4 regions of the Arthrobacter arnarulunnguaqae genome follow, and region 4 is predicted to be linked to each of the others. Evidence: riboswitches for the same ligand, from Rfam matches in the RefSeq annotation. Region 4 holds a riboswitch; each other region holds the start of a gene.
The links. A riboswitch is a leader RNA that binds a small molecule or an ion and turns the genes downstream of it on or off. The one in region 4 is predicted to bind S-adenosylmethionine.
Positions count from the first base shown of each region.

Region 1 (7,034 bases), on a different contig from region 4:
GGCCGCGGCGGCGATGACCACGCACGCCCCGACCCGCCCGGGGAACTCGGCGGCCCATTCCAGCGCCCTGGCACCTCCGAGGGAGCCCCCGATCACGCTGTGCCAGCGGGCGACGCCGAGGGCGTCGGCCAAGCGCGCCTCGGCGCGGACGGAATCGCGGACCGTGGTGAACGGGAAGCGCGACCCCCAGGGCGCGCCGTCCGGATCCGGGCTGGACGGCCCGGAGGTCCCGTTGCAACCGCCGACCATGTTGGCGGCCACGACGAAGTAGCGGTCGGTGTCCAACGTCTTGCCGGGCCCGACGAATCCGTCCCACCAGCCGGGTTCGTCAGAGTCCCCGCGGGCGACGTGCGGGTCCCCCGTGAGGGCGTGCTGCAGCAGGACGGCGTTGGACGCGTCGGCGTTCAACCGGCCCCACGTTTCGTATCCGATGACGAGCTCGGGCAGCCAGCCGCCCGTCTCGAAATCGAAGGCGCCGGTGCGCAGGGTCCGCGGAACGCCGTCGGTCCGCGGACCGACGGCGTTCGGAGCGGCGCGCTCCGACGTCGCGTTGAAGTCGAGGGTCACCGGGCCGCCTGCAGGTCCGAGGGCGCGGCCCGGCGGACGGCGTCGAACCCGGCCAACAGGTCGGCGATGATGTCATCGACGTGCTCCAAGCCGACCGACAACCGCACCAGCCCGGGAGTGACCCCGGCGGCGGCCCGCTCGGCCTCGCCCAACTGCGCGTGGGTCGTCGACGCCGGGTGGATGACCAGCGAACGGACGTCGCCGATGTTGGCCACGTTGGAGTGCAGTTCCAGCCCGTCGACGAAGGCCTGTCCCGCTTCCGCGCCGCCCTCCAGGTCGAACGCGACGATCGCGCCGGTGCCGCGCGGTCCGTACTTGCGCCCCCGTTCGAACCACGGGCTCGACGGCAGGCCGGCGAAGGCCACGGAGCGGACGGACTCCCGCGCCTGAAGCCATTCGGCGACCTTCTGCGCGTTGGAGACGTGGCGCTCCATACGCAGGCTCAGCGTTTCCAGGCCCTGGGCGATCAGGAACGCGTTCAGCGGGGCCGCCGCGGAACCGAGGTCCCGCAGCAGTTGGACGCGGGCCTTCAGGATGTAGGCCAGGTTGGCTCCGAGGGCGCCGCCGACGCCGAGGTCGCGGGCGAACACCAACCCGTTGTAGGACTCGTCCGGCGTGTTGAACGTCGGGAACCGCTCGGGGTCCCGCGCGAAGTCGAAGTTGCCGGAGTCCACGATCACACCGGCGATCGCGGTTCCGTGCCCGCCGAGGTACTTGGTGGCCGAGTGCACAACGATGTCCGCGCCCCATTCGATGGGGCGGATCAGGTACGGAGTCGCCAGCGTGTTGTCCACGATGAGCGGGACGCCGGCCTCGTGGGCCGCGGCGGCGAGGCCCTCGATGTCCAGCACGTCCTGACGGGGATTCGAAACCACCTCGCCGAAGAAGGCCTTGGTGTTCGGCCGGACCGCCGCGCGCCAGTGTTCGAGGTTGTCGGGATCCTCGACGAACGTCGTCTCGATGCCCAATCGACGCAGCGTGTGCTTGAACAGGTTCTGCGTCCCGCCGTAGAGGCTCGGGCTGGCCACGATGTGGTCGCCCGACTCGGCGACGTTCAGGATCGCGAAGGTCGTGGCGGCCTGGCCGGAGGCCAGGAGGAGAGCGCCGACGCCGCCCTCGAGGTCGGCGATGCGGTTTTCCACGGCCTCGGCCGTGGGATTGCCGATGCGCGTGTAGATGGGCGCGAGTTCCTGTAGCGCGAACCGCGCCGCCGCGCTCTCCGCGCTCGGGAAGACGAACGACGTCGTCTGGTAGATCGGCAGGGCGCGCGCCCCGGTTGCCGCGTCGGGTGTTTGTCCCGCGTGGATCTGGCGCGTCTCAAAGGACCAGTTGGTGGACATTGTGGTGCTCCTCTTTCGTCTGAGGGGCCGCACCAAACGGAGTTGCCACACGGAGTGTGACGCCGCCCGGAACCGACCCGCGCTTGCCCCGCGCCACGCTTGGCGCCGAGCCCGGTCCTCACCCGGGGCACCCCACCGCGAGTGGAGGGTTGCCGGCCAGCAAACCGGGGTTTCGCGCTGGCACTCATGACCTGTAGAACAGTTTCGCGGATGCCGCCGCGCCCCGCAAGCGACGCCCGGCGAATATGACGGGGTTTGACACAGCCTTCGGCTCAAGTAAGGACAACCTAAGTCGAGACGCACCTCACAAAGTGCCATCATGGGCACATGAGGTTGGACCACGTTTCATACGCTTGCGGACAGGATGGGTTGGCGGCCACCGCCGACCGCATCAAAGACACTCTGGGGATCGAGTCCGTCAAGGGCGGCGTGCATCCCCGGTTCGGCACACGGAATGTCATTTTCCCGTTGCTGAACAACCAATACCTGGAGGTCGTCGAGGTGCTCGCGCACCCGGCCTCTGACAAGGCTCCGTTCGGCCAGGCCGTGCGTGCGCGGTCGGAAATGGGCGGAGGATGGATGGGCTGGTGCGTCGCCGTCGACGACCTGGCCCCCTTCGAGGAGCGGCTCGGCCGGTCCTCGGTTCCCGGGAACCGGAAGTTCCCGGACGGCCAGGAACTGACGTGGCAGCAGATCGGCATCAAGGGGCTCATCGCGGACCCGCAGGTGCCCTACATGTTGCGCTGGGACGACGGAACCGAGAACCTGCACCCGTCTCGCGCGCTGGAGCCGGTGGGGCGGATCTCCCGGATCAGCATCGCCGGCTCCAGGGAGCGGGTGCGCGAATGGCTGGGAACGCCGGAGCAGAGCCCCCTGGAGGGAGTGGACGTCGAGTGGCAGGCGCCCAACGGGACGCCGGGCATCATGTCCGTGACCTTCGAGACCCCCAAGGGATCGATCACGCTGTAGCGGGACGGGACCTTGCGGACAGGACCGCGGGACACGAAGTGCGGGCCGGACATCCGCTGTCCGGCCCGCGCCGCTTAACCGAGGTGAACTGCTTGAGCTAGGTGCCCAGCCCGATCGCCGGTCCGATCAGCGCGTAGCCGACGAACCCGGCCGTATCGAGCAACGCGTGGGCGATGACCAGGGGCATTACCCGGCGGTACTTGAGGTACAACCACCCGAAGACCAGCCCCATCAGGAAGTTCCCCACGAACGGGCCGAAACCCTGGTAGAGGTGGTAGCTTCCGCGCAGGATCGCGCTGGCGACCACCACGGCCCACGGGCCCCACGCCAGACGGCGCAACCTGTCGAAGAGGTAGCCGACGGCCACCGTTTCCTCGAGGAGGCCGTGGCGCACCGCGGACAGCACCAGGACCGGTATGGTCCACCAGTAGGGTTCCAGGGCGGACGGCACGATGGCCGTGGTCGCCCCCAAAGCCCGGCCCGCGGCGTAGACGCCCAGCGTTCCCGCGCCGATCACGGCGAACAGCCCGAAACCCCACCCCAGATCGCGCCAAGGCCTCCGGAAGTCCAGACCCATGGCCCGGAACCCATTGGTTCCCGCTTGGGCAAATAGGAAGAAAACCAGCGCCACGGGGACCAGGGCGAACACGATGTCCAACATTTGGTAAGTCAGGTCGAAGAGGGGACGCTCGCTCAGCGGGTTGTTCATGCTGGTCGTCTGCCCGCCCAGCGGGGCCCGGCTCAACTTGTCCAGGAGGCTGACCGCGGCGTAGACCGCGGACTGTCCGAGGGACAATCCGAGGACCAGTGCGATCTCGAACGCGATCCAGCGGCGGGACGCCGGCGGCCGCGCGCCGGCTTGGCGGCCGGCCGCGGAGGCGGCAAGGGATCCGGTGCTGTCCATGCCAACGATCGTAGCGGGCGGCGGAACAGCGCACAGGGCCCGCCCGGTTTCCCGGACGGACCCTGCCTCGAAGCGCTACTGCAGGGCCGCGGTTAGTTCAGCGCCGCGATGGCGGCGTCGTAGTTCGGCTCCACCGTGATGTCCGAGACGAGTTCGGAGTGCAGGACCGTCCCATCGGTGTCGACGACGACGACCGAGCGTGCGTTCAGTCCCGCCAGCGGGCCGTTGACCATCTTCACGCCGTAGGCCTCGGCGAAGTCGGAGCGGAAGGTGGACGCTGAAACGACGTTCTCCAGGCCCTCCGCACCGCAGAAGCGGCCCAGCGCGAACGGCAGGTCCGCCGAGGCGCAGACCACGGTGGCGTTCTGGAGTCCGCCGGCGAGCTCGTTGAACTTCCGCACGCTGGCGGCGCAGACGCCGGTATCGACGCTGGGGAAGATGTTGAGGACCAGACGGCGGCCGGCCAGGTCGGCGCTGGCGACGTCGGTCAGGTCCGCTCCCGTCAGCGTGAAGTCCGGGGCCGGGGCGCCCTGCGCGGGCAGGTCGCCAATGGTCTGTACGGGAGTTCCCTTGAATGCGGTGTTAGCCATGGCTCCTGTTTATCACGCGGCGGGCCCCGCTCCTGACCGCCGCCGCGCCAGCCGATCGCTAGATCGCACCCGCCGCCAGCGCACCCGCCCGGAAAACGGGGCCGGTGAGCCGCATCCCGGGCCGGTAGGCCAAATGCGAGACGCTGGGTGCGTCGAGCAGCTGCAGGTCCGCGCGCTTTCCCACCTCGAGCGAGCCGACTTCATCCTGCACGCCGAGCGCCAGCGCGCCACCGTATGTTGCCGCGGTGATCGCCTCGCCGATGTCCAGGCGCATCTGCAGCACGGCCGTCGCCACGCAGAACGCCATCGACGTCGTATAGGAAGTACCCGGGTTGCAGTTCGAGGCCAGCGCGATCCGCACCCCGGCGTCCAACAGCTCCCTGCCGGGCGCGAGGGGCTGGCGGGTCGAGAGGTCGCAGGCCGGCAGGCACGTCGCGACGGTGCCGGGGGTGCCGGACCGCGTGGCCGGATCCCATCCACTCCACGATCCGGCGAGCGAGTCGACGTCGGCCGCGTCCAAATAGTTGACGTGGTCCACGCTCTGGGCGCCGAACTCCACGGCCAGGCGCACCCCCGGGCCGGGTCCGAGCTGGTTGCCGTGGACCTTCAGCCCCAACCCCGCCGCCGCACACGCCGCGAGCACCTGCCGCGATTGCGCCTCGTCAAACGCGCCGCGTTCGCAAAAGACGTCGGCGAAGCGCACGTGCGGGAGTACGCCCGCAAGCATCTCCCCGCAGACCAGGTCCGTGTATTCCTGGGCGTCCATGCCGGCCGGCACCAGGTGGGCGCCCAAATAGGTGACCGCGTCGACGACCTCGGCGGCAATCCGGGCATGGCGGGTCTCCTCCGCCACGGTCAGTCCGTATCCGGTCTTCGTTTCGAGGTACGTCGTGCCCCCGGCCACGGCCTCGGCGGCGCGGCGGGCGACAAGGGCGAACAGTTCGTCGTCCGGAGTCGTCGTGGTGGCCGCGGTGGTCACGGCGATCCCCCCGGCGGCATAATCCTGCCCGGCCATCCTGGCGACGAATTCGTCGCCCCGGTCCCCGGCGAAGACCAGGTGGGTGTGCGAGTCAACCCAGCCCGGCAGCGCCGCGCGTCCGTCCGCGTCGAGCACGGTGCCGGCCGCGGGCGCATCCGCGGCCGGCCCGATCCAGGAAATGCGGTCGCCGTCCATGAGGAGTGCGCCATCACGCACTGTGGACTGGGCGGCGTCGGCCGTGAAGATCTCCGACAGGTTGGTGATCAGCGTGGTGCTCATGAAAACTCCGGGTGTTCGGCGAAGAAGGCGGCGTACAGGGCGGCGGGGTCCCCCAGACGGACGTGGATCCCGTCCGTCGCGACCAGTTCCCCGTTGATGTGGACTTCCGCGACGTCGGCTGCCGTGGCCGTCAGGGGCAGTTGGGCCGGCCGCGAACCGATCGTGCGCACGGTGTCTGTGCGCACCAGCAGGTGGTCCCCGTTCTCCCCGAGTCCCAGCGACCGCAGCCCGCCCTCGCGCGCGGCACGGGAGATTTGCGCCGGGGAGAAGCGCCCGCGTTGGCCGCTGCGCAACCGTTCGCCGTGCTCGAGCGAGCGCTGTTCCAGATAGGGATCCAGCACAGCGTGCTGGTCGCTGCCCAGGGACAGGACCGCGCCGGCGTCGGCCAGTTCGCGGGCCGGTCCGATCCCGTCGCCTAGGTCGGCCTCGGTCGTGGGGCAGAAGACGACGCCTGCGCGCGCCGCGCCCAGGTCGACAACGTCGGATTCCGTCAGATGGGTGGCATGCACGGCAGACAGCCGGCCGCCCAACAACCCGGCACTCCCGAGCAACGCCGTGGGCGTCAACCCATGGGCGGCAACGCACGCCTCGTTTTCGGCGGGCTGCTCGGAAAGGTGCACGTGCAAGGGGGTGGCGGGATCCAGACCCGCGGCGATTTCGGCCAGGTCGCCGGCGGAGACGGCGCGCACCGAGTGGATCGCGGCACCCAGGGTCAGCAGGCCGCGACCGGCATCCAGCGTGGCCAACGCGTGTCCGAGCCGCGCGTGGCGCTCCAGCCAGCCGGCGGCGGTGCCGTCGCTGAAGCGCCGCTGCGTCTCGTCCAGGGGCAGCGCCGAACCGTCGGCGGCCAGCCCGCCCTGCAGGTAGCAGGTGTCCAGCAGCACCAGGCGGATGCCCACGGACAGCGCTGCCCGTCCGAGCGCCAGTTCCATGGCGTGTCCGCCGTCGCGGCGGGCGCCGTCCCCGCCGTAGGGTGTGCCGTCCGCTTGGTGGTGCAGATAGTGGAATTCGCCCACCGCGCCGTATCCCGCGGTCGCCATCTCCGCGTAGACCGCGGTGGCCAACTGCTCGTACGCCGCCGGCGTGAGCCGGTGGGCGGCGGCATACATGTGTTCGCGCCAGGTCCAGAACGTGCCCGCTCCCCCGTCCGCGCCCTCGTGGGTTCGCCCGCGCAGGATCCGGTGGAAGGCGTGCGAGTGGGCGTTCACCGGCGCCGGAACGCGGACCGCGGGGCGGCCGGACGCGCCGTTGGCGACACCGCCGGCTACTTCGTCGCTGGCGCTCACAGCAGGTCCTCCAGTGCGTCGGCGAGGGCGAGGACCCCGGCTTCGGCGTCGTCCTCTTCCACAAATTCCTCGGGCGAGTGGCTGATGCCGGAGGGATTGCGCACGTACACCATGCCGGAG
Region 1 is NZ_JBIMER010000001.1:72,216-79,249, reverse strand. Features, by position in the region: gene metX (homoserine O-acetyltransferase MetX) at 1-486, opposite strand, end outside; gene ACHAAJ_RS00295 (bifunctional o-acetylhomoserine/o-acetylserine sulfhydrylase) at 564-1,907, opposite strand; SAM riboswitch class IV at 1,982-2,099, opposite strand; gene ACHAAJ_RS00290 (VOC family protein) at 2,235-2,876, shown strand; gene ACHAAJ_RS00285 (CPBP family intramembrane glutamic endopeptidase) at 2,974-3,780, opposite strand; gene tpx (thiol peroxidase) at 3,873-4,370, opposite strand; gene hutI (imidazolonepropionase) at 4,429-5,628, opposite strand; gene ACHAAJ_RS00270 (formimidoylglutamate deiminase) at 5,625-6,914, opposite strand; gene ACHAAJ_RS00265 (allantoate amidohydrolase) at 6,911-7,034, opposite strand, start outside.
Region 1: it holds a riboswitch for S-adenosylmethionine, as region 4 does, so the genes downstream of both, ACHAAJ_RS00295 (bifunctional o-acetylhomoserine/o-acetylserine sulfhydrylase) here and ACHAAJ_RS14490 (OsmC family protein) in region 4, are expected to answer to the same signal.

Region 2 (7,034 bases), on a different contig from region 4:
CGCCGCGTACGGCTCGGACGGACCCGCAGGGCTCCGGACCTTTCCCGCGGCAGAGGCGGTTGCCGAGGCGGCACACGAGCGTCTGCGCGCCGCCGTCGGCATCGCGAACGCCCGGGCACGCACGCTGCGGGCGCTGGCGGGCGCGTTCCTCCGCGCAGGCCATGCGGAGGGTGAGGTGATAAGAAAAGTGCCGGGAAGTCCGTGGTTTCCGCTCTCCCGCGCGGAATTGCTCGCACTGCCCGGCATCGGAGAGTGGACGGCCGACTACCTGGCCGTCCGCGCCTCCGGGGACCGCGACGCCTTCGCACCCGGGGACCTGGTGCTGCGCCGCGCCCTGGGCGGCATCTCGACCACGGAAGCCGCCGAGCGCGCGCGGAACTGGAGCCCGTACCGCGCCCACGCGCTGATGCACCTGTGGACGTCCACCGCCTACTTGAGGTAGCCGGCGGCTACCCGTCGGTGTGGCGGCTACTCGGGGAAGATCTGCCCGATGGGTTCGCGCTTCTCCGCCTGGAACGTATCCTCGGCCCGTCCATACGCCCAGTAGGCGGACAGCGAGAGCTGCTTGCGGTCCACCCCACGGTCGTCGGACAGGTAGCGCCGCAGCGCCTTGACCATCTCGCGCTCTCCATGGGCGAAGACCTGCACGCGGCCCTCGGGCCACTCCCCCGCCATGACGGCAGAAGCCAGCATCGCGCTCTCGGGGGTGACCGGTCCTCCGCGGTGCAACCAGCGCACGTCGATCCCGGCGGGCACGTCCAACGCGATCTCGTCCTCCGGTCCGGCGACCTCGAGGTAGGCGAAGCCCTTCGCGTCGGGATCCATGGTCTCCAGCGTCGCCGCGATCGCCGGCAGCGCGGATTCGTCCCCCGCGAAGAGGAACCAGTCGGCCTCGACATCGGGCAGATGCATCCCGCCGGGTCCGGAGAAACAGATCTTGTCCCCCGGCTGCGCGGACGCCGCCCACGGACCTGCGATGCCGTCGTCGCCGTGCACCACGAAGTCGATCTGCAGGGTGCCGGCCGCCTCGTCGACACTGCGAACGGTATAGGTGCGGCGCACGGGCATCTTGTTCGCCGGAAGCGCGGCGCGCAGGGCATCCATGTCGTACGGGGGCTCGAGTCCCAGCGCCGGATCGACGAACAATAGCTTCACGTACTTGTCGGTGGCGTCCTTGTTGCGGAACTCGGCGAAGCCGGGCCCGCCGAACGTCAGCCGAACCATGTGCTCTCCCAGCGTCTCGCTCGCCACGACCTCCAAGACAATCAGCGGCCGGGCCGGACGTGCTGTTGGGGGAACGCTCACTCGATATCACTCCTCTGGGCGCCGGGTCCTTCGGCGCTTCGGTTTTCCCCAGCCAATCCCACAAAATGACGCAACGCAAACCGTGCGCACTGCCTGCGCTAGGATTAAGCCAGCTTCACGAGATGCGGCCAGCTTTGGGCTCCGACCCGGCCGCACACCAACCCCATGCTTAACGGGTGGTTCGGATGACGAAGCGGCCGGCGGCCCACTCGACGTCGGCAAGAGCAACGGAAGGGTCCCATGGGCTTCCACACCACCGCCTCGGGCGCCGATTCCCTCTGTTCCTCGTTCGACCCCGGACACCGCATCCACGTGGCGGCACTGCGCCGCGCGCTGGCGCTCCCCGCCGACTGGGTGACCGTTTCAGTCGAAGTCGGCGTGCCGGAACAACGGGTCGTCATCCACGCAGCCGACGGCGAAGCCGTCACCACACACACCCACGACGCGTTCCAGGTGGCCGCCCGAATGCGCGGGCTGCCCGCGGCCGCCCGCGAAGCACACGCGCCGCCGCCGCGGGATGAGGCCTCCCGCCTCCGGCCGTTGCACGGACCCGTGCCAGCGCGCTGGCGGTTCGTCTGGAACGAATCGGCCGGAATCCTCGGTCTGCCCGCGGACCGGCTGCGCCACGCCGGACGAGCCTACGTGAGCCTGTCCGCGAACCCGGTGCAGCCGTGTGCACTGGCCCACGAGGAATGCCTCGGGCGGGACTTCGCGGAACTGGCGGCCCGGCTGTCCTAACGGAAGACCGGCTCGCCCAGGAACTCCGCGAGGGCCTCCCGGCGCTCGGCGGGGATCCGCATCAGACGGGATTCCCCGGTCGAGAAGAAGGCCAGGGTCGTGGTGGCGCGGACGCACACCCCGCCGTCGACCGGGTCGTGGATCTCGTAGGCGATGTCGAAGCTGGCCGGCTTGACCGCCGAGATCCACACGTCGACCTCGGCCGGAACGTTGCGGTAGTCCAGCGGTGCGGCATACCGCACGCGGTGTTCCACCACGAGCGTCTGGGTGCCGGCGGGCACGGCGGAAAACAGGGCCACCATCGGCTCGTTGCCCACCTTGCCCGTCCCGCCCGGGACGCCGAAGGCGGCGATGCGCGCTTCTTCCAGCATGCGGAGGAGGTTCACGTTGTTGATGTGCCCGTAGGCGTCCATGTCCGCCCAACGCATGGGCACCCGGACGCGGAGCCTGCGTCCGCTCACACCTTTTCCCCGCGGGCCTGCTTCTGCTCCACCGCGCGGAGTTGCTCGTCCTCCTGCACTCGCTGGTCCTCGGCGGAAACGATCCCGAGCTTCTCGAGTTCGGCGATGATCACGGCTCCGTCGGGAGCGTAGATCCAGGGCACGCCCGGCGTCGCGTCCACGGTGCCCATCGAGCGGCCGCCGGCCAAAACGGCCTCCGACGGCGTGAGCTGGCGGATCACGATCGCCCGGACGTTCTGCGGGTAGCGCTTGGCGAACTCCGCGTAGATCTCCGGGTCGTGCTGCCCGTCGTCGCCGACCAGCAGCCACCTCATCTGCGGGAACTCGTCCGCGAGTCGGCGCAGCTGGTCCACCTTGTGCTTCATGCCCGAGCGGAACCAGCGGCCCTCCGTCGGCCCCCAGTCGGTCAGCAGCAGGGCCCCCTCCGGGTAGAGGTTTCGGGTGAGGAACCGCGTGAGGGTCGGCGCCACGTTCCAGGCTCCGGTGGAGAGGTAGAGGACCGGGGATCCCGGACGCCCCCGCATCAGCCGCTCCATCATCACGGCCATCCCCGGGGTCGCCACGCGCGCGTGTTCGTTGAGCACGAAAGAGTTCCACGCCGCCAGCAGCGGACGGGGCAGGGCGGTGACCACCACGGTGTCGTCGACGTCGGACACCATGCCGAAGTCCACGGCGGAATCGACGACGAAGACCCGGGCGGGTGCGTCCTCCGAGCCCTCGCAGGAGAAGTGGACCGTGTGCCAGCCCGGCTCCAGGCCCACCTCGATCAGCGCGTCCAACACGCCTCCCCGGTCGGCGTCGACCTTGTACTTGCGGCCCTCGACCGTGACGGTGACCTCTGCGTACGGCAGGGCCGGGGAGACGAAGTTCTTCCATCCGCGCACGCTGTCCGCGACGACCTTGGGCGTCGGAACGGCGATTTCGGGTCCCTCCGGGCGGGCCATCGAAATCCTGGCCAGCACGCGCACCCATCCGCCGTCCGGCGAACTCAGGCCGTAGCCCCTGAAGGAGGCGACCGATGCCACCATTCCCTTGGCGCGGGCGCCGCGCTCGCGGAAGGCGTGCCACGAATCCTCGAGGCGGACACCGAGGTGGCGGTGGGGCGTGTCGCTCTGGTTTCCTCGCATGCCGCAAGTCTTTCACGCCCGGCGGGCGTTCGTGAGAATGGTGACATGGACCGCCTGACGCCCCAGCAGCGCTCCGCCCTGATGTCCCGCATCCGGGGCAAGGACACCGGTCCGGAACTGCGCGTCCGCCGGATCGCCCACGCCGCCGGATACCGCTACCGCCTGCATGGCCAGCTCGCCCGCGCCGCGGCGGCCGCCGCCCGCCGGGCCGCCCCGGACGTCCGGCTCGCGGGCGGAAAACTGCCGGGCAAACCGGATCTGGTGTTCGCGTCCCGGCGCAAGGTGGTCTTCGTCAACGGGTGCTTCTGGCACCAGCACGACTGCCCCGCCGGCCGCCGGGCCCCGTCGTCGAACGCCGAATTCTGGCGCGCCAAGCGCGAGGGGAACGCAGCCCGGGACCTCCGGCACAGCGCGGCCCTGAGCACGCTGGGCTGGGACTCGCTGACTGTCTGGGAGTGCGAGCTGGCGGATCCGGACCGGGTTTTGCGCTCGCTCGCGGCTTTCCTGGACCCGACGGCGAACCCCTAGCTATTTTCTACGCGAAGTAGAATACTCAAGCCATGATGTTCACCCACCCCGACGGCAGCCCCGTCCTCGTCCTCGACGCCGACCAGTGCTGGAAACTCCTCGCCGACGCCCGGCACGGCCGGCTGGCCACCGTTGTTGCCGGCGAGATCGACCTGGTACCGGTCAACCATGCCACCGCCAACGGCCGGATTTATCTGCGAACCGCACCCGGCGGCAAGCTCGCCGGCCTGACCGTCAACCCCCGCGTTGTTTTCGAGGCCGACGGGATCCTCAGTGACGAGGCGTGGTCCGTCGTCGTCCGCGGGACGGCGCGCGTCCTGCAGACGGAGGCGGAGATCGAGGCGGCCCGCGACACGGGCGTGGCCCCGTGGCTGCCGACGCTGAAGGACTTCTGGGTGGAGATCGAACCGCAGTCGGTCAGCGGGCGCCACTTCCGGCTCGGCCGCCAGCCGGAGCAGCTGGACGAGTCGTAGGGCCGCCGGCGCCGCCTCCCGCCCTACGCCGGGCCTGACGCGCCGTCCCCGAAGAGCCGCTCCTCCTGGGCCACGTACGTGTCCAGCAGGCGCAGGGCGCGCTCCCCCGAGGCGCCCTCCTGCCTCAGCCCCGCGCGCATCGTCTCGGCCTTGCGCGCACCGTGCGGGAAGGGCGGCAGCAGCGGCACGGACGCGTCGGTCTGGACGTCCAGCACCACCGGGACCTTCGATTCGAACGCCTCGTCCCAGGCCGCGCCGAGCAGTTCCGGATCCTCGACCGTAATCCCGCGCAGCCCCAGCACGTCCGCGTATCCGGCGAACGGGAAGGGCGGCAGGTTCTGCGAGGCGGCATACCGCGGGTCGCCCTCGGTTTCGCGTTGCTCCCAGGTGACCTCGGCCAGGTCGCCGTTGTTCAGCACGCACACCACAAACCGCGGATCGGCCCACTGCCGCCACAGCCGTGAAACCGTCACCAGCTCCGCGATGCCGCTCATCTGCATGCCGCCGTCCCCGGCGAGCACCACCACGGGCCTCTCCGGCGCCAACAGCTTGGCGGCCAGTCCGTACGGAACGCCGCACCCCATGCTCGCCAGGGTGCTGCTGAGGTGGGCGGGCACGCCGGGCGGCAGGCGCAGCTGGCGGGCGTACCAATAGACGCAGCTTCCGACGTCGATCGCGACCTGGGCGTCCGCCGGCAGCCGGTCGCTGAGCTCGCGGGCCACGCGCTCCGGGTTCACGGGTTCGGCCGGCGTCGCGGCCCGCTCCGCAGAGAGCCGATGCCAGTCGCCGACGGCCTGGGCGACCCGGCCGGCCCAGTCGCCGTCGGTCCGTGGCCGGAGCAGTTCCAACAACGCCGCCAGCGTGCCGGCGGCGTCGCCGACCAGCCCCACGGAGACGGGGTAGCGGTTGCCGATCTTGCTCGCGTCGTTGTCGATCTGCACCGCGCGGGCGGCGCCCGGCGGCGGGTAGAACTCGGTCCACGGGTCGTTTGATCCTACGATCAGCAAGGTGTCGCAGTGCTCCATCAGCCATCCGCTGGCCGACGTTCCGAGGTGGCCCATCACCCCGGTGCTGTAGTCCGCGGTCTCGTCGACGTGCGGCTTGCCCAGCAGGCTGGTGGTCACACCGGCCCCGAGCCGCCGGACGACGGCCTCGACCTCGTCCCGGGCGCCCGCCGCGCCCTGGCCGACCAGCAGCGCGACGCGGCGCCCGGCGTTGAGCAGCTCCGCGGCCGCCTCCAGCTCCGCGCGGCGCGGCGCCACGTGGGGCCGCTCGAACCTCGGCGCTGTCACCACCGTGCCATGTTCGCGCTCGAGTTCCGGCGCCGGCATCTGCTGCACGTCGTGCGGCACCACCACCACGCACGGGGACGACGTCGCCAGCGCCGTCCGGAACGCCCGGTCCAGCACCATGGGCAACTGCTCCGGATCGGACACCTGCTGGGAAAACCGCGCGGCCACGTCCTTGACAAGGGTCACGAGGTCGATCTCCTGCTGGTATTGCGAACCCAGCACGGACAGCTCCTGCTGTCCGACGATCGCCACCACCGGCACGCCGTCCAGCTTGGCGTCGTAGAGCCCGTTGAGCAGGTGGACCGCGCCGGGCCCTTGCGTCGCCGTCACGACGCCGACCCCTCCGCCGTATTTGGCGTGGGCCACGGCCATGAACGCCGCGCTTTCCTCGTGCCGGGCCTGGACGAACTCGGGTCCGTTCTCCGCCCGCCGCAGGGCTCCCAGGAACGTGTTGATCCCGTCCCCGCTGTAGCCGAAGACGCGCTTGACGCCCCAGGCTTCGAGGCGTTCCACCATCGTGTCCGCCACCAGCCGCTGTTCCATCGACCCCGCCCTTCGGTCTTCGTCGTTGTCCGCCGCGTCGTCTTCCCTGCGTTCCTTATCCTTAGTACCACCCGCCCGCGGGGCGCCTGAAGACATAGAACGACGCCGGTGCCACGCCTCGCGGCCGCAAGGCGCGGCACCGCCGTCGTGCCGGTGGGTTCCGCCGGTCAGACGGACCGGCGCAGCGGGACCTCCTTGATGCACAACACGCAGACGAACGCCACGAGGGCCACCGCGGCCGAGATCAGGAAGACGGCGGCCGTCGCGTCCCCGAATGCGCCCTGCACGATCGACTGCACGTTGTCCGGCAGCGCCGAGACGTCCATGGTGGACACCCCGGCGACCGGGCTGCCGCCGCCGTCGGGCGCGATCAGGTGGGCGGCGCGGAGTCCGTCCAGGGTGAGCGTGCCGACGCGTTCGGAGAGCACGGCGCCGAGGACCGCGACGCCCGACGCCCCGCCGACGGAGCGGAAGAACGCGACGGACGAGCTGGCCGTGCCGATCTGGGTGACCTTGACCGTGTTCTGCACGGCCAGGACCAGGTTCTGCAGCATCATGCCCATGCCC
Region 2 is NZ_JBIMER010000004.1:65,583-72,616, forward strand. Features, by position in the region: gene ACHAAJ_RS05660 (DNA-3-methyladenine glycosylase family protein) at 1-442, shown strand, start outside; gene ACHAAJ_RS05665 (siderophore-interacting protein) at 469-1,305, opposite strand; SAM riboswitch class IV at 1,419-1,536, shown strand; gene ACHAAJ_RS05670 (hypothetical protein) at 1,546-2,043, shown strand; gene ACHAAJ_RS05675 (acyl-CoA thioesterase) at 2,040-2,504, opposite strand; gene ACHAAJ_RS05680 (App1 family protein phosphatidate phosphatase) at 2,501-3,631, opposite strand; gene ACHAAJ_RS05685 (very short patch repair endonuclease) at 3,677-4,159, shown strand; gene ACHAAJ_RS05690 (pyridoxamine 5'-phosphate oxidase family protein) at 4,192-4,632, shown strand; gene ACHAAJ_RS05695 (thiamine pyrophosphate-requiring protein) at 4,656-6,467, opposite strand; gene ACHAAJ_RS05700 (MFS transporter) at 6,635-7,034, opposite strand, start outside.
Region 2: it holds a riboswitch for S-adenosylmethionine, as region 4 does, so the genes downstream of both, ACHAAJ_RS05670 (hypothetical protein) here and ACHAAJ_RS14490 (OsmC family protein) in region 4, are expected to answer to the same signal.

Region 3 (7,034 bases), on a different contig from region 4:
GCGGTCGAACACGGGGCGGAACCGAGCGGCGAGTCCCGCGTAGTTGGCTTCGGTTGATTGCCGTTGCTTGAGACTGGTGGCCATGTGACTTCCTTCGGATTCGATGTTGTTCTCTAGAGGGCCGCGAGTTCGCGCAGCCTGTGCCCCGGGTTCGCGTCCAGCAGCAGCGACGTGTATTCGCTCTGCGGATCCGCGAAGACGCCCGCCGTGGGACCGGTTTCAACCAGACGTCCGCGGCGCATGACCCCGACGTCGTGCGAGATGCGCTCGACAATGTGCAGGTCGTGCGAAATGAACAGATAGGACAGGCCGAGCCGCGACTGCAGGTCCTCAAGGAGCGCGAGGATCTGCGCCTGCGTGAGGACGTCCAGTGCCGAAAGCGCCTCGTCCAGCACCAGCGTGCGGGCGCCCAGGGCCAATGCCCGCGCGATGGCTACACGCTGCCGCTGGCCACCAGACAGCTCGCGGGCGCGCAGCGGTGCGACCCGTGTCGGCAGGCTCACCTGGCCGAGGAGCTCGGCGACCTTGGCTTTGCGTTCGGTCCGGCTGCCCACGCGGTAGCTGTTCAGGGGTTCAGCCACGAGGTCCTCCACCGAGAGCCTCGGGTCCAGAGCGGAATCGGGGTTCTGATACACCAGCTGCAGTCCGCGCCAGAGCTCCCGCTTGCCGGTTCCGCGGAGTCCGGTGACGTCGCGTCCGTCGATCCGCACGGTCCCCCCGGTGGGATCGAGCAGCCTCATTATCATCCGAGCGGTGGTCGACTTTCCGGATCCGGATTCGCCGACGAGCGCGAACGTGGTGCCCGGGCGAACGGCGAACGAGACGCCGTCGACGGCCAGGTGTTCGGACTTTCCCCGGCCGAACGCTTTGGCGAGTCCGGAGACCTCGATCGCTGGGGCTTGCGTTCCGGCGTCGTTACCTGGCCGCTTGATCGGCGCCGTCGGGGCCGCCTCCGCCAACAGGCGAACCGTGTATTCGTCCTCCGGACGGGTGAGGATGTCCAGCACGGGGCGGTCCTCGCGGATCCTCCCCCGCTGCATCACCACGATCCGGTCGGCCAGGTCCGTTGCGACGGCCAGGTCGTGGGTCACGAAAATGACGGCGGTTCCGCGTTCCCGGGCCAGCCGCGTGAAGACGTCCAGAACCGTGCGCTGCACCGTCACATCCAGTGCGGACGTCGGTTCGTCGGCGATCAACAGCTGGGGATTGAGGCAGAACGCGATGGCGATCAGCACACGTTGCTTCAATCCACCGGAAAGCTCGTGGGGATACTGTCCCAGTCTCTCCTCGGGGCGGTCGATCCCCACCGTCTCGAACAGGCGGACCACCTCGGCGCGGAGTTCCGCCCGTGAGCGCCTGCGGCCGTCCGGGTGGAGCCGGAACACCTCGGCGACTTGGGAACCCACGGTTTGCACGGGGTCCAGCGAGGCGCCCGGATCCTGCGGGACCATTCCGATGCTCTTACCGCGCATGCGTTCAAGTGTCCGCTCCGGAAGGGAGAGCAGGTCGGCGCCCGCGAAGTCGATGGCACCGTCGAGGTGGGCGTTCGCGGGGAGCAGCCCGATGATCGCTTTGGCCAGGGTGCTCTTCCCGGAGCCGGACTCGCCGACCAGCGCGACGATCTCGCCAGTGCGCAGCGTCAGGTCCAGACGGTCGCCCGCCAGCACGGCCTCCCTTCCGGAGCCGTAGGTGATGCTCAGTCCGCGCACGCTCAGTAGCGCTCCTGTGGGGGTTGTGGTGGTCATGGTGTTCCCTCGTCCCTAGAAACGGAAGATTTTTTGTAGCTGCCGGCCGAGCCCCGCGAGCAGGATGACGGCGGCGACAATGACAACGCCGGGCAGGCTGGTCAGCCACCAGGCGGTGGCCAGGTACTGCCGGCCCTCGGCGATCAGGAGGCCCCACTCGGGCGTGGGAGGCGGAGAGCCGAACCCGAGGAAACCCAGGCCGGAGATCGCCAGGATCGCCGCGCCCAAATCCACGGCCAGCAATGCCAGTACCGGCCCGCAGGCGTTGGGAAGGATGTGCTTGACGACGACGGACGCGCACGAACCCCCGTTGAGGAACGCCGCCTCCACGTAGTCCAGGTTGCGAACGCGCAGGACCTCGGAGCGGACGACGCGGGCGAAGGACGCGATGGAGGCGATGCCGACGCCCACGCCGAGCGAAATCGGTCCCGGCGCGTACGCCGTGACGATGATCAGCGAAATGAGGAAGCCGGGAACGGCGAGCAGCACGTCCACCAGCCGCATGGTGGCCGCGTCGGCGAAGCGTCCCGCCGTGGCTGCGGCCAGCCCGATGGCCGTGCCGACCACCAGTCCGATCAACACGGCCAACCCCGCCGTCAGCAGGGTCTGCGAGGTGCCGTGCACCACGCGCGCGTAGACATCACGACCAAGGTGATCCGTGCCGAACCAGTGTTCGGCTCCCGGGGCCTGGAACTTCTCGGCCGGCACTCCTGTGACGGGGTCGAAACCGGTGAAGAGTCCGGGCAGGAGCGCCCATCCCAGCACCAGTAATAGCGGGGCTGCGGTCAACCACAGCGCCGGCAAATGCATGGCGCCGCGGTGCCGCCCACCCGTCGGTCCCGGGTCGGGGGTGGATGCCTGCGTCGCAGCCTCGGGTGGGAACGCCACCGCGGCGACCGGGGCGATCGTATCCGGCTTGGTGCTCATGTTCGCTCCGTTTCTTATCAGGCGGCCAGCGCACGGGGTGCGCCGTGGGTGCTGCTTTTCAGGATCCGCGGGTCCAGCAGCGGGTACAGCAGATCCACGGCGAGGTTGACCCCCACGAAGGCGGTCGCGGTCAAAAGCACGAGCCCCTGGACAAGCGGCACGTCCTGGGCGGTGACCGCCTGAAGGACGACCTGCCCCAGGCCGGCGCGGGCGAAGACGGTCTCCGTGATCACCGATCCGGCCAGCAGCGTGCCGACCGTGATACCGCTGATGGTCATCGCCGGCGCCGCCGCGTTCTTCAGTGCGTGCCGGTAGAAGATCCACGCGGGAGAGGCCCCCTTTGCCCTCAGCACGTCGATGAAGGGTTGCGCGTAGACGGCGTCGAGACTCTTGAGCAGGACCTGGGCGATCGGCGCCGAGACATGCACGGCGAGCACCAGGACCGGGACGGCCAGCGACGCGAACGAACCGTCCGGGAAGAGCGACATCACTCCCCACTGGATGGCGAGCACCTGCAGCAGGATCAGTCCAAGCCAAAAGACCGGCACCGCGGCGAAGAGCGGGGGAAGGTTCAGAATGGTCCGCTTGAGCCAAGTGGCCCGTGCCAGCGTGGCGGTCGCGGCGAGCGCGACCGCCAACAGGACCGCGCCGACGAACGCACTGCCGGCCAGCGCCAGCGTGGACGCGATGACGGAGCCGATGCGTTCCGAAACGGGTTGCCCCGAAGCGAGCGAGTAGCCCACGTCTCCGCGGAGGATGTCCGCGAGCTGGCCGACGTACTGCACCAACAGCGGCTGGTCATAGCCGTACTGGGCCTTCATGGCGGCGATTGTCGCCGGGTCGGCCGCCGCATCGGCGGAGAGGAAGATCGTCACGGGATCGTTGGGCAGGAGCTGCACGGCCAGGAAGACCAGCGTGTAGGCGAGCCAGACGACCAGCAGGGACTGTCCGATCCTTCTCGCGATGTAGGCGGCCACGGCGGACTACTCCCCGGTCTTCCAGGCGCCCTGGAATATGGGCGCGGTTCCGGAGGTGAATTCCACGTGCGAGCCCGGGGCTCCCCCGTAGACCTGCACCTCGTCCCACAAGACCAGCGAAAGTGCCTGGTCGACAACCAGTTGGCGCTGTTCCTCGGCCACGAGTTCCAGATGTTCCTCGTCGCTGGCCGCGGCGCGTTCCTCGGCGAAGAGTGAGTTGAGGTCCTTGTCCGCGTTGAGCGTCTGGGTGTTGGTCTCCGGTCCGAAGACCGGGCCGAGTCCCCCGTAGGCGAACTGCCGGGTGCCGAAGAACTCGATGTTGGGATCGATCATGGCCGTGGCGAGGAACGTGTTGTCCGCTGCTCGGTTGACCAGCTTCACGCCGATCTGGCGCCACTGCTGCTCGATCAGTTCGAAGGCGGGTTTGATCACCACGGAGTTGTTGGAGGAGGTGACGGTGACCTGCAGCTTCTCGCCGTCCTTTTCGCGGATGCCGTCTGTTCCGACCTTCCAACCCGCCTCGTCGAGCAGCTGCTTGGACTTCTCGGGCTCGTAGGCGAGTTCCGCGGAAAGGTCGACGTATCCGGGTGCCGCGCGGTTGAGCACCGACCCGGCGATCTCGTAGCTATCCGAAAGCACGGTGTCCTTAATGGTCTGGCGGTCAATGCCGACCTGCAGTGCCTGACGCACCTTGACATCGGCGAGCTTGCCGCTGCCGATGCGCACGGCGGCCATGTTCGCCGTTAGGTCCACGCCCTTCGCGGGAAGCACCTGCGCTCCTCCGGCTGCCAGCGCCGCCTCATCGGCAGGCTGCAGGCCGCGGACGAGGTCCACCTGGCCGGACTGCACGGCGCCGGCACGGTGGGCAACCTCCGGCAGGTACTTCACGGCGAGCTTGTCCAGATAGGCCGCACCCTGGTTCTCGGCCGTCTCGGGGGCCCACGCGTAGTCGGCTCGCTTGGCGAACACGACCTCCTCGTCCGTCTTCTCGGACTCGAACACAAACGGGCCCGAGCCGACGATCTTCGAGATTGCGGACTGGCCCGCGTTGTCCAGCTTCAAAGTTTCCGGGGAAACCAGTCCGGCGGTCACCGAAGAGGTCGCCCGGAGGAAGTTGGCGTCCGGGCTCTTCAGCGTGACCTTCACCTGGTTGTCGGCAAGAACCTCGGCGGACTTGTAGGACGCGAAGTCGACGTTCGGCTGCACCTGGGCGGCCTCGACCCCCAGACCCAGGGCGTCGAGGTTGGCCTTCACGGCCTGCGCGTCCAGCGGCGTCCCGTCGGAGAACGTCACGCCATCGCGGATGGTGAATGTGAACTCGGTCTTGTCCGCGTTGGCCTCGAACTTGCTCGCAATCCATCCGACCAGCTCGCCGTTCTCAGCGTCGAAGTAGGTGAGGCGGTCGAGCACGCTGTTGAGGACGTTCGCCTTCTCGTAGAAGCGCGCGGCCTGGGTCTGCCAATTGTTGATCGGAGTGACCTCGGCATAGGTGAACGTTCCGCCCTGCACCGGCTCGCCGGCGGCGGCCGACGGCTGGTTGCCGGACGCGCCCGATCCGCAGGCCGCCAATGCCAGGGAGGCGGCTCCCAACAGTGCGACGAGTGCGGAGGCGCGGCGAACGGTGCCGCGGCCGGGACGGGAAATACGGGGTGTGGGTTCCATAGTGGATCCTCTCGGTTGTTACCGAGGAACGCTCTGTCCGCGGCTGTGTGGACGTCGGCGGACCGACGTTTGAGAACCTGCGGAGTCTGGCAATCTCCATCGGTCCTGGCATGAGCACCGGCCCCGAGGGGGTGGTTGCTGCGGCGTCAATGAGCCAGGTCTCTCAGCCGCTCTGGATGGTTGTCGTGTGACTGCGGAACCGCCGCGGTCATGTTTAAAGTGTCTTGCAGGATCTTCGATGTGACCAAGGATTACGGCGATATGGCGAAACAAACGGACACGAACCGGCTTGGTGACGTCTCATTCGTTCAATGTTGCTCCAGATGACGCCGGGTTACGTGAGAGTGCGGCGCCGAGTAGCCGGACCGCGTTTTTGCGAGGAGTCGGACCGCGACTAGGCGAGGCCAGCGGTCCTCGTACTCGCGATGGGAGGTGGGAGGTGCTCCAGACCGGGTGAAAATATCGAGACCTCACGGAATTTCGGCAGGTCTCGGCAATATTGGGCGGTCTCGGCTGCAGGAGGGCGGGAGCGGTCGCGGGCGCGGCACCACCAACCGACCAACCGCTCAACGCGCGAAACCCACCTGGGCCACGTCTCCCACGGCGTCGAACTTCCGCGGGGCGGTTCCATTGACCTCGTAGTCCCCGACGATCCGCGCCTTGTAGATGGTCGGGTTGTGGGTCGCGACCGTGCGCGCGTTCCGCCAGTGGCGGTCCAGGTTGCACACGCGCGCCGTGGACGAGGCGCCGAGACCGTCGAAGAGCTTGGACGCCGCGGAGAGCACCAGCGGCTGGACCACGGTCTGCGCGCGGTTGGCGGCCAGCTCGCACACGGCCCACCGCTCGGCCTCCGTCAGCCCCGACTCGCCATCCACGGACTCGACCTCCGCGACGGCGGCCAGCACCACGGCGTCGACCGCGAACGCCGTGGAGGACATCTCCCCGATGAGCTGCAACACCTGCGGCTCCTCACGGACGGGAACGCCCGTACCGGTGCTGAATGTCCGGGTCCGTGCCTGGACGGCTGCGCGGGCGTCGGCCAGCGCGGCCCTCGAGATCCCGGCCAGCACGGCTAGCAGAACCAGTTGGAAGACGGCCGATTCCACGTGCGCCTCGAGCTCGGCCGGCCGAAGCAGGGTGTCGACCGGAACGTCGTCGAAGGTCGTAGATCCCGTGCCGGTCAACTGCTGGCCGAAGCCGTCCCAATCGTCGAAGATCCGCACGCCGGAGTGCTGCGTCGATACGACGGCGATGTGGCGCCCGGCGACGCCCGGCACCGTCGCCGCGACTGCCGCCCAATCGGCGAAGATGGTGCCGGTGCAGTAGTACTTTTTGCCCGTCAGCCGCAACAGGCCGTCGTGTTCCAGGAGCCGGGTGTTGAGCGTTCCGAGTTCATTGCCTCCGCGCTCGGTGTACGCGTTGCCGACCAGCTGTCCCCCGACGAAGCGGGCAAACCAGCGGTTGCGGACCTCCGCGTCGTCCAGCGTCAGGACGGATTCGACGAACCCGACGTGCGAACGGAGCAGGTGGGACACCTGCGAGTCCGCCTCGGCCAACTCGATGAGCAGCCGGAAGGTGTCCGCCAGCGATGCCCCGTAGCCGCCGTCCGCCTCCGGCACGCGCAGGGCGCCGAACCGCAGCTGGTTGAGCCATCCGACCTGCTCGTAGGGCAGCACCCGCTCGGCGTCGCGCACCGCGGCGCCATCGGCGATGCGCTCGAAGA
Region 3 is NZ_JBIMER010000007.1:136,999-144,032, reverse strand. Features, by position in the region: gene ACHAAJ_RS08975 (acyl-CoA dehydrogenase family protein) at 1-84, opposite strand, end outside; gene nikE (nickel ABC transporter ATP-binding protein NikE) at 114-1,745, opposite strand; gene ACHAAJ_RS08965 (ABC transporter permease) at 1,761-2,672, opposite strand; gene ACHAAJ_RS08960 (ABC transporter permease) at 2,690-3,649, opposite strand; gene ACHAAJ_RS08955 (ABC transporter substrate-binding protein) at 3,656-5,311, opposite strand; SAM riboswitch class I at 5,405-5,494, opposite strand; gene ACHAAJ_RS08950 (acyl-CoA dehydrogenase family protein) at 5,878-7,034, opposite strand, start outside.
Region 3: it holds a riboswitch for S-adenosylmethionine, as region 4 does, so the genes downstream of both, ACHAAJ_RS08955 (ABC transporter substrate-binding protein) here and ACHAAJ_RS14490 (OsmC family protein) in region 4, are expected to answer to the same signal.

Region 4 (7,034 bases):
GTGGGCCGTCGTCGTATGGGGCAACAGCCCGAAGGACGTGCTCCCGTCCGAGTCGCTGGAGAAGCTCCGCACCCTGGGCGCCCGCCTGGTCTGCGTCCTGCCCGAGACGCAGCGGGCGTGGGCGGAGCGGGACATGGGCGAGGACGTGCTGGTTCTCGGCGACCACACCGGCCGCATGAAAAAGTGGTTCGACGATCGCCCGACTCCGCTGGTCTTCCTGCGTCCGGACCGGTTCGTCGCCGGTGCCTGCCTGACGCAGAACGCCCCCGCGACGCTGGACGCGATCCTGCGTTCCATGGCGTTCACCGGCAAGCCGGCGGCCCACGGAGCGGTGCAGGTTCCTGATGACGCCCGCGAGCTCCTGGGCTAGTCCCTCACGCAAAACGGTCCGGCTCCCCACAGGGAGCCGGACCGTTTTTCCGTTTCCTGGTCCTGCCGGATGCGCTACTTGCCGCCGACGCCCTGCGCGGTCAGGTACTGCTTGATGACCGTGTTGAACTCCTCGGCACGCTCCACCTGGGACCAGTGGCCGCACTGGCTGAAGATGTGCGCGTCCGCGCTCGGGATCACGTTGAGCAGCTCCCACGTGCGCGACGGCGGGATGACGACGTCCTGCATGCCGTGGATGAGCAGGACCGGGATCTCCAGCTTGGAGAGCACCTCGAAGTCCAGCGGGAGGGCGTCGCGGTCCCGGTCGCGGGCCGTGACGACCTCGACGAGGCGGTCGGAGGCGGTGTCGTTCAGCGCGGACTGGTAGCGCAGCGAGACGAGCTCCTCCGTGACCAGCGACTTGTCGACGACGAACTGCTCCAGCGTGCGGCGGATGCCGGCCTCGGACAGTTCCGGCTTCGCGTGTCCGGACAGCGCCGCGGTCTTCTTCGCCCCGCCGGTGCCCATGGAAACGATGCCCAGCAGGCGCTCCGGGAAGTCGATGGCGAACTGCATCGCCACCCAGCCGCCGATCGAGTTGCCCACGATCCACGTCTTGTCGATGCCCAGCGCGTCCAGCACGCGCACGGAGTGGCGGACCCATTCCTTGATGCCGTATTCGGTGCCGGGGGCCACGACGGACTGGCCGTAGCCGATCGAGTCGATCGCGATGCAGCGGCCGAGTTCGGAAATCTCCGGGAGATTCAGCCACCAGTTCGCGGCCGCGGTGACGCCGGTGCCGGAGCCGTGGAGGAAGAGGATCGGGGTGCCCTCGCCGAGCTCGTGGTAGTGGGTGACCTCGCCGGGAGCGGTCTCGAGCCACTTGTCCTCGAGGCCGAAGAACTTGTCCGTGGTGTAGTCGGGAATCTGAACTGTGGTCATGGCGCACTCCTGTTGCTCGTCGTCGCGCAGAGGTCCTCGCGGACCCGCGGCCTGGGTGGGGCGGCCCCGCGCACGCGCAGGGTTCCCCTCCCTGACAAGCCTAGGGACGCGCGACCCTCTGGCCACGGGACCGTTCCGGCAGGCGGCACAAAGGCAACGGCACGACGGCGGTCCGCTCTGCGCCAGGACGTCGTGGACGTCCCAGCCCGGGCACGGCGACGGCGTCGTCCAGCTCCGCTGCAGACCGCGGGCGTCAGCCCCGCCGGCCTGCGATGTTGACCATCCAGCCGATCCCGAACCGGTCCGTGCACATCCCGAAGCTGTCGCCCCACGGCGCCACCGCGAGGGGCTCGATGATGGTTCCGCCGTCAACAAGCTTGTCCCAGTAACCGCGCAATTCCGCCTCGTCGCCGCCGCTCAGGGACACGGAAAACCCCTTCGGGGTGTTGTACTCCATGGCGTTGGGCGTGTCCGAACCCATGAGTGTCAGCCCGTTGGCTCCCGTCACCTGGCCGTGCATGATCTTTTCCTTTTCGGCCGGTTCCTCACTGGCCTGGAAGTCGCCGAATGTGTTCAGCACGAGTTCGCCGCCGAAGACGCCGTGGTAGAACTCCAGCGCGTCGCGGGCGTTGTCCTTGAAGCCGAGGTACGGGTTGAGCGTCGTCGCCATTTTTGTGCCACTCCTCGGAGATGAATGCGTCCGGGCACCTGGGCAACTGCCGGAGCCGACTGAAGGCTCCCATTATGCTCCGGCACGGCCGCTTAGGCGAGGGCCGCCGCAGCCGCCCGCGTCGACATGTTTCGGCGCGTTGCGGTTCGTGACGAAACCCTTGAACCACCCCGCCATCCCCCGTCAGACTCGTCGGAGAATCAAGAGTTCCAACCACGGGCCCTGGCCGGTTGGACGGCAACCCTCCCGCTGTAGCGGGGTGCCCCAGGTGAGGATTCGACGCCGGCCCGGCTTGGGCGGCGTAAGTATGGCGACGTGCCTGGCATGCGCCACGACACCAAGGATCGATCATGACCCAGACTTCCCTGCAGGACCTGAACGAGGTTCGCGCCGCGCGGCTCGACGACGCCGGAGCCTTCTGGTCCGGCAAAATCGCCGCCGACGCCGCGAACGCCCGCCTGACGTATGGCGCACGGGGGGCCGGCGAGGGCTCGGTGGCCACGCGCATCACGACCGGAGGACATGAGTTCACCGTCGACGAGCCTGCCGGGCTGGCCGGCGACAACGCGGCGGCGAGCCCGGTGGAATACGCGCTCGGCGCCTTGGCATCCTGCCAGGTGGTGGTCTACAGGCTGTACGCCCACCAGCTCGGCATCCGGGTCGACGACATCACGATCGACGCCGAGGGAGACCTCGACGTGCGGGGTCTCTTCGGCGCCGATGCAACGGTCCGGCCGGGCTTTTCCGCGGTTCGCCTGCGCGTAGTCATCACCGGACCGGAATCGCAGGAGCGCTACGACGAACTGCGGCGGACCGTCGACGAACGCTGCCCGGTGCTGGACCTGTTCGCCAACCCGACGCCGGTGGAGATCGAGGTGGCCGCGAACCCAGCCGGATAGGGCAAGGGGCTACGGCAGCGGGCGTCCGCGGGCCGCGGTCCAGAGGGCGTACCAGTCGTCGGAGGCCATGGCCTCGGCGACACGTTCGGCGTCGGCGCAGGCCGCGATGCGTCCGGGGTTCGACGTGCCGACGACGGGACGGATGTTCGCGGGGTGGCGCATCAGCCAGCCCAGCACGACGGACTCCGGCGCGCAATCCAGGCGTTGCGCCAGGGCGGCGACCATGCGGGAAGCGGCCGCGTCCGCAGGTTCCGTCCCGGCGCCGTCGGCCGGCCGTCCGCTGTAGCGACCCTGCGCCAGCGGACCCCAGGCCTGGAGCTCGACGCCGTTGGCCGCGCAGTATTCGAGCGCACCGTGCGGGAAACAGACGTCCGCGCCCTCGGCGTGGTTGACGAGGACGCCCGCCTCCAACCAGCCGAGCCGGTGCAGGCTCATCTCCAACTGGTTGACGGCCAGCGGCTCGTCGAGGGCGGACTGCAGCGCGCCCATCTGCTCGGCGGACATGTTCGAGACGCCCAACCGCAACACCTTCCCGGCGGCCTTGAGGTCGGCGTAGGCGCCGGCGATTTCCGCCGGCGTGGCCAGCGGGTCCGGCCGGTGGACGAGCAGCGTGTCCACGCGGTCCGTGCCGAGGCGCCGCAGGCTGTCCTCGACCCGGGCCGCGATGGTCCCGGCGGACGCGTCGTAGCGGCCGGGAGTGTCCGGCGTGCCCAGCACTATCCCGCACTTGGTCTGCAGGTGGAGTTGGTCGCGAAGCTCGGGGCGTTCGGCCAGGACGCGGCCGAACACCTCCTCCGACTTGCCGTTGCGGTAGATGTCAGCGTGGTCGAACACCGTGATGCCGGCCTCCAGCGCGGCGTCGACGGCGCGGTGCGCCTCGAACACGTCGGCTGCCTCGAGCGGTCCGGCGCCCCAACCCCCGCCCAGGCCCATGCATCCAAAGATCAGGCGGGATGCGGCTTCGTGCATGCTGGTGCTCCTTCGGTAGGTGGACTCACAGCGTACGACGCCGGTGCGCGCCGGCGCCTGCGCCAGCGCCGACGCTCGGGGCTACTAGCGGGAGCCGGGATCGTCGTCCCCGAAGACCTCCGGCTTGAAGGTGATGTAGGCCTCCGGCGCGTTGAGCTGCGGCGCGTCGAGGAAGCTCAGGACGCTGCGCATCGACGACTGCATCACGGCCGTGCCGATCCCGCCCGGCGATGCACCGATGATACCGGTGGGCTTGCGCGAAAGAGTTGCTGCCCCACGGGCGGGAACCCCAGTCGATCGCGTTCTTCAGCGCGCCGGGGATGGACCGGTTGTACTCGGGGGACACGATGAGGATTCCGCCCGAGCCCTCAATCGCTGCCTTGAGCTCCTTACCGGCCACCGGGAAGTCGGCGTCGAAGTCCGGGTTGTAGAGGGGAAGGTCGGCAATGGGGATCTCGAGCACAGCGATCCGCACCCGGCTAGATTTCAATTTCGTCAACACTCCAACAAGTCTTGACAAGATCCGTCACTTGGGGTCTAGTCTCTTAATAGATCCAAACGGCCTCCCCCAAGGGCCAACAGGATCACCGCGGCCCCGCCGTCCCCCAAGTGGCGGGCCCGCCAGCATCGGACCAGGCCAATGCCGATGCAGAATCAGTGCCCCCACCCCCTAGGCAGGGCGGGGGCACTCTGCTGTTCGGACCGGCTGGCCGCCCATAAACACCCCGACACGTCAGGCAAGGCCGGCGTTTTACAAAATGATTACCCCCGGGTATTGTTCCAACAGATCCAATGCTTCCCCCAAGCCGCTTGGATCTTTCGTTCCCGCCTTCCCCCAAGTGGCGGGGACGCGTGCCAAACCCAAGAGGCGGCACATGAAAACGCCCCCGCCGATGAGACCGGCGGGGGCGTTTTCGCGCCTTACGGGTTCCTGATCACCAGGCCGGCAGCGTCGGCAAGGGGCCATCGGCCTCCAAATACCCGGCGTGGCCACGGGAGAGCCATTCGAGCAGGCCCTCCCGGTCCGATTCCACTCGCAGGGAGCCGTCGCCGATCACCCACTCGTCGCGCTCCTCCGTCACCAGGGTCATGCCGGGGGCGTCCTTGGCCCGCATGGTGCGCACCGCTGCCTCGAGGGCGTCGAGCACCGAGTCGGGATCGGCCTCCTCGATGGTCCAGGCGGTGTCCAAGTCGTTGTGGTGGACGACGACCTCGGCGATGCGCAGTGCCACGATGGAGAGCACGGGGATCCGCTTGCCGTGCAGGTGCACCTCCTCGACCGCAAAGTCGCCCGCCAGTCGCCGGGCCTGCTCGGAGAAGTACGCCGCGGACTCCCGGAAGGCATCGAGCAGTTCTTTCCGCGGGCGGGCGGCGATCTCCGCGATCTCCGCGTCGCGGGCCTCCCGGGACGCGTAGGGTTGCTGCTCCTCTCCCGTGACGGCCCAATCGATGAGCTTGACCAGGGCGCGGCCGTTGGAGGCCAGGTGCGCAATGACATCGGCGCGGCTCCAACTGCCGCACAGCGACGGCCGGGGGAGTTCGTCGTCCGCCAGCGACTCGATCGTGGCCAGGAACATGTCCGTTTCTCGGCCGAGTCGGGAGATGTCCGAGTGGAGGGAAGCTGAGTTGATCATGAGGCCACCTTATCCAGTGGCCACGGCGCGAATCGCCCTTACCGGCGATCCATATGCAAACGGTCCTGACTGATCCGCCGGGACGAACTACGCCCGCCGGCCGCGCAGGGCGGCGTGCTGCTCCAGCCCGTAGTAGGTCCGGCGATGGTAGACCAGCGGGACCGCCGGCGAACCGCCGTCGGACACCTGAAGGACGCGCGCCGCCGCGAGGACGCCCGCGCCCACCGGCGTCCGGCTGACGATCGCGCACCGCAACACCGTTCCCACCCCGCGCAGGATGGGCTCGCCAGTGGGCGCCGTGTACCAGTCCATGTCCGTTCCGAAGCGGCGCGAGCCCGGACGCGCGAACAACTCGGCGAGTCGGTGGTTGGCGATGGTCAGCAGGTGCACCGCGACGGCGTGGCCGGCGAGGACCGCGGCCCCGGACGTGCTGTCCGTCGAGACGGAGAAGGCGAGCGCCGCGGGATCGGCGGACACCGAGATCACGGACGAGGCGGTGATGCCGACGGGACCGTCCGCGCCCGCCGCCGTGACGATGGCGACGCCCGCGGGGTGGCCCCCGAACGCCTGGCGGAACGCCGAGGCGAGGTCCGACGTCGTTTGCGTGCCCATGTGCCCCACCTTAGAACCGCTTCCGGTGCGGCGCCAGACGCGCGACGCCGGACGCGAGCGACGCGCGCCGCTACGGCATCAGACCCACCGCCTACCGGTCCCACGAAGGCACGGCGCCGCCGACCACCACGGACTAACGCGCCCGGCCGGCACCCGCCGCCACCATGCGTACACTTGTACACATGAAATCCCCAGCGCACCGCGAGTCCGCCCGCACGCGCCGGCACGATCCGGAGCGCCGGGACCGGATCGTCGACGTCGCCCTGGACGTCATCGCCGAACACGGGGTCGCGGGCACCACGCACCGGAGGGTGGCAGCGGCGGCCGACGTCCCGCTGGGGTCCATGACCTACCACTTCGGCGGGATCGAGGAGCTCCTCACGGCTGCGTTCACGAGGCTGGCCGACACCACCGCGGACGGGTTCGAGGCCGCACTGGCGGCCGCCGCCGACCGCCCGGCGGCGCGGGAGGCCGTCGTCGGATTGATCACCGGGGACCTCCTCGGCTCCCGCCGCGGCGCGATCCTGTCCTACGAGCTCTACGCGCTGGCCGCGCAGAACCCCGAATTGCGCCGGGTCACCGACGCGTGGATGGCGCGCAGCCGCCACGCGCTCGAGCGGCATTTCGACCCGGCCACCGCGGCGATGGTCGACGCGCTCATCGAGGGGCTGTCCATCCACCGCACCCTGTCCCTGCATCCCCTGCCCGTCGCGGAGATCCGCCATGCCGTCGAGAGAGTGACCACCACCCCGTGAACCCCGGAACCCTGACCCCGGACCGCGGCGCCCCGGCCGGGGCCCGCGCGCACGGCCGCGCCCGCCTGGCGGTGTCGCTGCTCTTCCTGACCAACGGCGCCCTGTTCGCGAACATCGTGCCCCGCTACCCCGAGATCCTGGACGCGCTGGGCCTGAGCAACGCGGCATTCGGCGCGGCCGTGGC
Region 4 is NZ_JBIMER010000023.1:19,058-26,091, reverse strand. Features, by position in the region: gene mhpA (bifunctional 3-(3-hydroxy-phenyl)propionate/3-hydroxycinnamic acid hydroxylase MhpA) at 1-370, shown strand, start outside; gene ACHAAJ_RS14500 (alpha/beta fold hydrolase) at 445-1,311, opposite strand; gene ACHAAJ_RS14495 (VOC family protein) at 1,565-1,981, opposite strand; SAM riboswitch class IV at 2,180-2,295, shown strand; gene ACHAAJ_RS14490 (OsmC family protein) at 2,332-2,880, shown strand; gene ACHAAJ_RS14485 (aldo/keto reductase) at 2,890-3,849, opposite strand; gene ACHAAJ_RS14480 (hypothetical protein) at 3,934-4,056, opposite strand; partial or broken gene ACHAAJ_RS14475 (NADPH-dependent FMN reductase) at 4,088-4,312, opposite strand; gene ACHAAJ_RS14470 (maleylpyruvate isomerase family mycothiol-dependent enzyme) at 4,785-5,483, opposite strand; gene ACHAAJ_RS14465 (flavin reductase family protein) at 5,571-6,095, opposite strand; gene ACHAAJ_RS14460 (TetR/AcrR family transcriptional regulator) at 6,278-6,850, shown strand; gene ACHAAJ_RS14455 (MFS transporter) at 6,847-7,034, shown strand, end outside.